4 regions of the Achromobacter sp. genome follow, and region 3 is predicted to be linked to each of the others. Evidence: predicted binding sites of a transcription regulator. Region 3 holds the regulator's gene; each other region holds the start of a gene.
The links. The regulator sigma-54, encoded in region 3, starts transcription at its own class of promoters, with help from an activator protein. The targets are predictions, from matches to a motif close to TGGCANGNAANCTGCTTT.
Positions count from the first base shown of each region.

Region 1: a site for sigma-54 is predicted at 1,332-1,349, ahead of ACO6D5_RS09215 (P-II family nitrogen regulator). Genes of this name have one in related genera too.
Region 2: a site for sigma-54 is predicted at 1,160-1,177, ahead of ACO6D5_RS00885 (transglutaminase family protein). Genes of this name have one in related genera too.
Region 4: a site for sigma-54 is predicted at 1,402-1,419, ahead of ACO6D5_RS07495 (circularly permuted type 2 ATP-grasp protein). Genes of this name have one in related genera too.

Region 1 covers NZ_DBHKZA010000018.1:54,127-56,326, forward strand. The annotation lists gene ACO6D5_RS09205 (accessory factor UbiK family protein) at 1-236, opposite strand, end outside; gene ACO6D5_RS09210 (DUF5339 family protein) at 396-836, opposite strand; gene ACO6D5_RS09215 (P-II family nitrogen regulator) at 1,388-1,726, shown strand; gene amt (ammonium transporter) at 1,758-2,200, shown strand, end outside.
Region 2 covers NZ_DBHKZA010000002.1:29,203-31,402, forward strand. The annotation lists gene ACO6D5_RS00880 (transglutaminase family protein) at 1-193, opposite strand, end outside; gene ACO6D5_RS00885 (transglutaminase family protein) at 265-1,062, opposite strand; gene ACO6D5_RS00890 (hydrolase) at 1,561-2,200, shown strand, end outside.
Region 3 covers NZ_DBHKZA010000013.1:68,230-70,429, reverse strand. The annotation lists gene ACO6D5_RS07045 (sigma-54 interaction domain-containing protein) at 1-77, shown strand, start outside; gene ACO6D5_RS07040 (RNA polymerase factor sigma-54) at 222-1,700, shown strand; gene ACO6D5_RS07035 (hypothetical protein) at 1,796-2,152, opposite strand.
Region 4 covers NZ_DBHKZA010000014.1:58,267-60,466, forward strand. The annotation lists gene ACO6D5_RS07495 (circularly permuted type 2 ATP-grasp protein) at 1-1,309, opposite strand, end outside; gene ACO6D5_RS07500 (5-formyltetrahydrofolate cyclo-ligase) at 1,554-2,200, opposite strand, start outside.

The DNA.
Region 1 (2,200 bases), on a different contig from region 3:
GAAAGACGTTCTTCCAGCTGCTGCACTTGCGCCGCCAACTGGTCCACGCGGGCACGGGTGCGCGCCAGCAGATCCGATTGGACGTCGAACTCTTCGCGCGTGACCAGATCCATCTTGGTGAATGCCTGCGCCATCATGGCGCGCACGTTCTTTTCAACGTCGGCAGCGGGGCTGCGGGCGATCAGGTCGGAGATGTTCTTCTGGATGTCTTCCATCCACTGGGTGCGATTGTTCATAGCGGCCTCTCGGTGTTCTTGATGCCTCAAGTGTAGTGCTTCGGGCCCCTCGCTGCAGGACGATCGGGCAAAAAAAGAGGGCGGGCCGCATGCGGTGACCGCCCATCAAAGCACAGGAGAAAACCGGGCTGCCATGGCGGCAACCCCCTACCAACATCGTTACGGGCAACCCATCTGGGATGCCGACTGCGCGAACAGGTCAGACGATTGCTTGCACTGCGCCGCCAATTGGGTCTTGTCGGGAATCGCCGCCCACTGCGACTTGGCCGATTCGAGCTGCTGCTTGATGCTGGCAGCCGCCGGGTTGCTGCTGCCCAGCTTGTCCATGCAGGCGTTGACCTTGGCCAGATACGCTTCGCACTCCGCAGGCACGGAAGGCGAGGAGGCGCTGGCGGCCGGCGGCGTGGTGGCGGCGGGTGCTGGCGTCGTCGGCGCGGGTGTCGTGGCAGGCGGTGTCGACGCCGGCGGGGTGGCGGTCGGCGCAGGCGTCGTCGAAGCAGCTGGCGGGGCCGCCTTTTCATCGCTCTTGTTGCAGCCGGCTAATACGCCCACCGATGCAGCCAGCGCCAAAATGCCGATCATCTTGCGTTGAATCTTCATGGTGTCCTCTTTCCGTTCTTGCTTCTTATTAGGGCGGGCAGCCACACCGGGAACGTCTCCAGCAGCCCGATTCGCCCCGGCCCTTTTTGGATGAGCCATGAGCTGTTGTTGATTCTTCTTCAGTGCCCTCCCGGCAACAAGCGTATCCGTGTAAACCCCGGTATCAAGGACATCACCGTTTTCGGATGCCCCGCCCCCAGCTGGCAGACGGCTGAATCGGCCCCGGATTCGGGCGACACGCCCGGCCTGCAACGCTGTGCGGCCCGAAGCGATCGAAGGGGCGGCGGCCCGTCCGGTTCGAAACCCACTACAAACCGCAACAGCCACAGCATCAAATGGCTACAAATGACGAGCTTGAAACATATTTCGTTTCAAGCCGCGATTCCCCGCATTACGCACCACATTGAGGCTGACGGACGGTGCATGACGCACCACATTGGTGCAAACAGGCACAACTCAGGCGCCTGCAGCCCGCTCGTCCGGGTCCAACAGACATGGCATGGAACTTGCTTGATAGTCGAAGCCAACGTGCAACCATGAGAGGAAATGCCATGAAACTCATCATCGCCATCATCAAGCCCTTCAAGCTCGACGAAGTGCGGGTGGCTCTATCCGGAATCGGCGTCCAAGGTCTGACTGTTACCGAAGTCAAAGGGTTTGGTCGCCAGAAGGGTCACACCGAGCTGTATCGCGGCGCCGAATACGCCGTCGACTTTTTGCCCAAGCTGCGGGTTGAAGCCGCGGTGCCCGACCACCTTGTCGATCAGGTCATCGAAGCGATCGAACAAGCCGCCCGTACCGGAAAGATCGGCGACGGCAAGATCTTCGCCGCCCCCCTGGAACAGGTGATCCGTATCCGAACGGGTGAAGCTGGCGAAGCTGCGCTGTAAATAAATAAAGAAGACTCATTGGAGCCTGAAAATGGATAAAGCAGATATCTCCTGGTTGCTCGTCTCTACCCTGCTTGTATTGATGATGGCCGTACCCGGTCTGGCGATGTTCTATGGCGGCCTGGTACGCAGCAAGAACGTGCTCTCTGTGTTGCTGCAAGTGCTGTGCACGTTCGTGCTGGGCCTGGTTCTCTGGTTCATCTACGGCTATTCCCTCGCGTTCACCGAGGGCAACGCCTTCTTCGGCGGCCTGTCGCGCGCCTTCTTCTCTGGCATGTTCACACCGGCTGACGGCAAGTACGCCATGTCGAACACCCTGACCGAGCTGCTGTTCGCGTCGTTCCAGGCCACGTTCGCCGGCATCACCTGCGCGCTGATCGTAGGCAGCTTCGCCGAACGCGCCCGCTTCTCGGCAGTGCTGGTGTTCACGGTGATCTGGTTCACATTCGCTTATGTGCCGATCGCCCACATGGT
Region 2 (2,200 bases), on a different contig from region 3:
GCGCCAGGTAGTTAGCAAAGGGATCCTGCTGCCAGTTGATGAAGTGCTCGGCCGGCTCGATGGTCAGCGAATACGACAGGATGGGGGTCCGGCTGTGGGGCGCGGGCCGCAGGCGCAGCACTTGCGCCGAGAGCCCGACGAGACGGTCATATTTGTATTGCGTAACGTGCTTGAGTGCTACGTGGATCGTCACTGCCTTCTCCGGGTCGACTTGGGGCTGCCGCAAAGGCAGCCAAAGCACTGCAAGGGAAACACGCGCGTGTTTCAGTGGCTGGTCTGCACCTGCACCGATACATCCATCGACAGCGCGGCGGCGGCGCCATGCAGCCAGCGCACGGGCGAAGCCGATTCATAATCGCGCGCCACCGCCAGGCGGCAATGGCCGTCCGAGGCGAAGCAGGCGTGGCTGACATCCACGCTGACCCAGCCGTGCCGGGCCAGCCAGACGTCCGCCCAGCCATGGTTGGCGGCCTCGTCGCCCGCCACGTGCCAATAGCCGCTGACATAGCGGGCCGGCGTGCCGAAGGCGCGCACGCAGGCCAGCAGAAGATGGGTGTGGTCCTGGCTGCCGCCGCGCCCCGCTGCCAGCACCTGCGCCGCCGTCATCGGCGCGTCGTTCAGCCCCGGCGTGTACGCGACCCGCTCGCGGATGGCGGCGCTAAGGTTCAGCACGTCCTCGGGCGTATGCATGCCGCGGGGCGCCACGCGGCGGCAGAAGTCCCGGATGGTGTCGTCGCACTGGGTCAACGCGGTGGGCACGCCGTAGATGTAGACCGGCAGGCGTTCGTCTTCGTCGCCCACATGGCCCTGGGCCAGCGGATGGATGTCCACCTGCCCCACGGCGTGGATTTCGATTTCGCTGTGGGTGCGGTGCAGCGTCAGCGTGTGGATGACGTTGCCATAGGCGTCCACCTGCGGCTGGATCTCGCCGGGCGTCTGGATCTGCCATCGCAGCGCATGCTGGTGGTCATCGCGCCGGGGCGTCAGGCGCAGCGTCTGGATGCTGTAGTTCACCGGGGCGGCATAGCGGTAGCGGGTCACGTGCTTGATGAGATGCTTCATGAAGGTCTCCAAGGGTCACGCTGGCAACGTCGGGGCCGTCCGCCCCCTGGCCCGGCAGGCACGACGATTGATAGTAGCAATAGCTCGTTGAAATAATTAAGCAACTTGCATGCCAAGTTGCCGGGCATCGGGGCTTGTCGACAATCGCCCGGCGTGTCGGCCTTCCGGCCGTGGTGGCTGCCCAAGGAATGTGGCCGGAAATGCCCCCGAAATGCCTCCCACATGCCCCCCCAAATGCCCATTTAGCGGCGTCTGGCACCAGACCGGTGCGCGGGCCGCCCTTTTTCGGACGGCCTTCGCGCCCGATACCGCCGCCCTCCGCCGCGCATTTTTTACAACCCATTGCAAAATTGTTCCGCAAGCGACGGGGCGCGCCCAGCGCCCGGCGGCCCCCAGCGCGATCACAATCTTCAAACGGGCGGACAATCGTTCAATACGCGCCATGGGCCGGGTGGCACATTGCAGGGGAATTCACCGCAGGCATCCAAGGAGACCTCCATGCCCGTCACCGCCACCCCGACCCCCGGCGCCAAACTGCTGTCGCCCAAGGACCACACGCTCATCATGATCGACCTCCAGTCGCAGATGGCGTTCGCCACGCATTCCATCGACGCGGTCACGCTGCGCAACAATGCCGGCCTGGTCGCGCATGCCGCCGCCGGTTTCGGCGCGTCCGCCATCCTGACGACCGTCGCGGAAAAGAGCTTCTCCGGCCCGATGTTCGACGAAGTGGTCGCGCCTTTTCCCGGCCAGAAGCTGCTGGACCGCACGTCCATGAACACCTGGGAAGACGCGGCCGTGATCAAGCAGGTGAACGAAATCGGCAAGAAACGCATCGTGCTCGCAGGCCTGTGGACCAGCGTCTGCATCGTCGGGCCGGCCTTGTCGGCGCTGGACCAGGGCTTCGAGGTCTACGTCATTACCGACGCGTGCGGCGACGTGTCGGCGGAAGCCCACAACCGCGCCATCGAGCGTATCGTGCAAGCAGGCGGCCAGCCGATCACCGCGTTGCAATACCTGCTGGAAATGCAGCGCGACTGGGCGCGCACGGACACCTACGAGATGACGACAGGCATCGCCAAGAAATTCGGCGGCGCCTACGGCCTGGGCATCATCTACGCCAAGTCCATGTTCAACG
Region 3 (2,200 bases):
ACACCTTGGGCGTCAGCCTGAAGACGCTCTACAACCGGCTGGATGTGTACGACAAGGAAGGCCTGGCGGACCGCTGAGCAGTTCTTACCGCCGGCTTGTAATAGCGGCTCCGCAAGCGGCCGCCCTCCTCTCGATGCCCGCCCGCAAGTCCACCTGGCATGGATCTTGCATGAGTATCCAGGATACGCCGCCTTCCGGCGGCTCCCGGCAAGGAGACTCGATTGGGCCACCCTACGCAAGAATTGCGCCTGCGACAGCAGATGACGCTGGCGCCCCGGCTGCAGCAGTCCGTCAAGCTGCTGCAGATGTCGGCGCTTGAGTTCACGACCGCGGTGGAGCATGCGCTGGCCACCAATCCCTTTCTTGAAGACGGCGACGAGCAGGAAACCGACGGTACGGCCAACGGCCTGGACGCGAAGCCTCTGGGTTTCGGCAACGACGCCGACGACGCCCACGGCGCCGACACGTCCAGGGAGCAGACGGCGACGCCGGGCGCTGAAGGCGAGGAACCGCCTCCCGATGCGCCTACTTATTCCGGCGATTACCCCATGCCGTCGTCCGGCACCGGCGGTGGCGAAGGCAAGGACCTGGGCCAATGGGCCAGCGCGTCGCTATCGATGCGTGAACGCCTGTCTCTGGACCTTGGCAACTATCACCTGCAGCCGCGTGATCGGCTGCTGGCGGAATTCATCATCGACGCCCTGGATGACGATGGCTATCTGCGCGTGCCGCTCGACAGCCTGTGCAGCCCGGACCGTCCCGAATTCAACCCGCCGCCCGATGACGCGGAATGGACCACCGCCCTGCGCCTGGTTCAGCAGTTGGACGCGCCTGGCCTGGGCGCGCGCGACCTGACCGAATGCCTGACGCTGCAACTGTCAGCCGCGCGTACTGTCGACCCGGCGACCCGTGACTTGGCGTTGCGCATCGTGCGCGAGCATCTGGACCGCCTGGGGAAGAACGACTGCGTGGGACTGCGGCGCCTGCTCGACTGCTCCGATGACGCGCTGCGCGAGGCGTGCGCGCTCATCCGCAGCCTGGACCCGAAGCCGGGCGCCCGCTACAGCGCGGAAGCCCCCGTGTATGTCGTGCCCGACGTGTTCGTGGACAAGTGGCACGCGCGCTGGCGCGTGCTGCCCAACCGTAACGCGATGCCGCATGCGCGCCTGCACCGCACCTACGCAGACCTGTTCCGCCGTGCCCGCTTGGACGATCGCAGCCCCATGGCCCAAGAGCTGCAGGAGGCGCGCTGGCTGGTGCGCAACGTGGAACAGCGTTACACCACCATCCAGCGTGTCGCAGAGGCCATCGTCAAACGGCAGCAGACGTTCTTTGAGTACGGCGAAGTGGCGCTGCGACCCCTGATGCTGCGCGAAGTCGCCGACGATCTGGACATGCACGAGTCCACGGTCTCTCGGGCCACCGTGGGCAAGTACATGGTGACGCCGCGTGGCGTGTTCGAGTTCCGCCACTTCTTCTCCCGCGAGCTTGCCACCGAATCGGGCGGTTCGTGCTCCGCCGCCGCGGTGCGGGCCCTGATCAAGGAAATGGTCGACGCCGAAGACCCCACTATGCCGTTGTCCGATGTGGCCCTGACGCAGCAACTGGCCTCCAGCGGCATCCTGCTGGCGCGCCGTACCGTATCCAAGTACCGCGGGCAACTGCGCGTGCCGCCCGCGGAGTTGCGCCGCCAACACTAGCGGTTTTGCCGGCCGGCGCCGAACGCAAAGAAGGCTTCCCAGCGGAAGCCTTCTTCTTTATGGCAGCCCCGAGGGGGCTGCCAAGTTCCGGACGCTTACTTCGAGCCACCCGAATTCGGATACCCCGGAGGCGGCGCGGCGCCGGCGGCCGGCGTGCGTGGCACGTTGTCGTTGGCCTCGCGAGGACGCTTGGGCGTTTCATCGGAGTGCTTCTTGCCCGAAGACATGGTGCCGCTATGTTGCATCGCGGGCGCGGTGGTCCCCGTAGAGGGCGTCGCATTGGGCGCAGGCGCCATCTGCCCCGCCGGCAAGGGGCGGTTCGGCTGGGCGGCGGAGGCGTCGTTCGGCGTGGAAGACGGCGTAGTCGGGCTGGCGGACTGGGCCAGCGCGGCGCCGGCGGACGTCAGGCCCGTCAGCAGTACAAAAGCGCAAGTCATGGCACGGGTTTTCATAGTCAGACTCCTTGGTTGGAATGCAAGGACCTGTACGCAAGCCTCGTT
Region 4 (2,200 bases), on a different contig from region 3:
ACAGCACATAGGGACGCAGGTCCACGTGCCGCGGCGCGACACCCGATTCCACATAGGTCGGGATGGTGGACAGCGCCAGCGTGGGCTGCGCGATGTAGTTGGCGGGGTTGGCGCGCACGCGGTCCTTGAACGCATCGACTTCGGCGCGGGTGGAGGAGGGCCCCACCAGCATGCCGTAGCCGCCTGCGCCGTGCACTTCCTTGACCACGAGGTCGTGCATGTTGGCCAGCACGTGGGACAGTTCGTCCGGCCGTCCGCAACGCCAGGTCGGCACGTTCGACAGAATGGGCTCTTCGCTGAGATAGAACCGGATCATGTCCGGCACGTACAAGTAGGTGGACTTGTCGTCCGCGATGCCGGTGCCGATGGCGTTGGCAAGCGTGACGCGGCCGGCGCGGTACACCGACAGAAGACCCGGCACGCCAAGCGCCGAATCCGCGCGGAACGACAGGGGGTCGAGGAAGTCGTCGTCCAGCCGGCGGTAGATCACGTCCACTTTGCGCGGGCCCTGCGTGGTGCGCATGTAGACGGTGTTCTGCTCCACGAACAGGTCCTGGCCTTCGACCAGTTCCACGCCCATCTGCTGGGCCAGGAAGGCATGCTCGAAGTAGGCCGAGTTGTACATGCCGGGCGTCAGCACCACAACCGTGGGGGCGTCCCCGCCGTGCGGCGCGACTTCGCGCAGGTTGTCCAGCAACAGGTCGGGGTAGTGCGCCACCGGTTCGACCTTGATGCGGCTGAACGCGTCCGGCATCAGCCGCATCGACATCTTGCGGTTCTCAAGCATGTAGGACACACCGGAGGGCACGCGCAGGTTGTCTTCCAGCACGTAGAACTCGCCCGCGCCCGCACGCACGATGTCCACACCGGCGATGTGGCAGTAGATGTCTTCCGCCACGTCCACGTCCTGCATTTCGGGGCGGTACTGGGCGTTCAGGAACACCTGTTCGGCCGGCACGACGCCGGCGCGCACGATGTCGTGGCCATGGTAGATGTCGTGGATGAACATGTTCAGCGCGCGCACGCGCTGCTTCAGGCCGGCTTCCAGGTGGCGCCATTCGTCGGCGGGGATGATCCGGGGGATCAGGTCGAACGGGATCAGGCGTTCGGTGCCGGCGGCGTCGCCGGCGACTGAAAAGGTGATGCCGACGCGGCGGAAACTCAGGTCGGCTTCGAGCCGTCGCACGGCCATGGCTTCGGCCGATTGCTCTTGGTGCCAGCGCTCGAAGGCCTGGTATTGGGAGCGTATGCCGCCGGCACTGTCGCGCATTTCATCAAAAGCGGCTGGACGGGATGATCTGTCCTTCATGGCTCCTCCGATGCTGGGTGCTGCGGCCAACCGGCAGGCGGCGGCCTTGCACACGGTCATTACCCGGCCGATGCGTGGCCGGTCCCAAAGAATAAGCAACCCGCATGCCAGCTTTTCGGGCAAGCCGGGGACTTGGGCACAATATCCTCCCAAGGGCGCCGAAACGCCATCCCCCGCCGCGCGTAGGACGCCAGCGGTACTGAATGCACCGTAGTGGTGCATGCCGCCGGACCTATCTGGTGCGTCAGTGCATTCGGTACGTGTGCAGCGTGGTGCCGCCCGGGGCGCCTTGTTCCAGCGGCGCATGCGGCACCCAGCCGTCCTGCGTCAGCACGGCGTCCAGCGGGTAATCGTGCGCGGCCGGGGCATAGTCGGCGTCCAGTTCGCCGCAGCTCCAGGCGATGCCGATCGTGACGAACGGGTGGCCCCGTTCGCGCAGCGCTGCCAGGGTGCGGTCGTAATAGCCGCCGCCGTAACCCAGGCGGTCGCCCTGGTCGGTGTAACCGAGCGTCGGCACCAGGACGACGTCGGGCAGCACCTCGGCGCCGGCCACTGGTTCCTGGATGCCGTAAGGGCCGGCGCGCAGTTCGGCCTCGGGCGTCCACGGCAGGAACGCGAGGGGGGCGTTGCGTTCGCGCACCACGGGCAATGCGACGGCGACGCCGTTTTCCACCCATTGCGACAGCAGGGGGCGCAGGTCGGGCTCGTCCGCCATCGGCCAGAAAGCGGCCACGGTGGCGGGCGCCGGACGGCCGGCGCGTGCCGCTTCGTCGCGCGCCACATTCAGCCAGGTGAACAGGCGTGCACGCATCAGCAAACCGCCACGGCTGCGCTGGTCTTCGGGCATTTCGGCACGCAGTTTCCGCAATCGCGTGCGGTGCTGGACTGCGG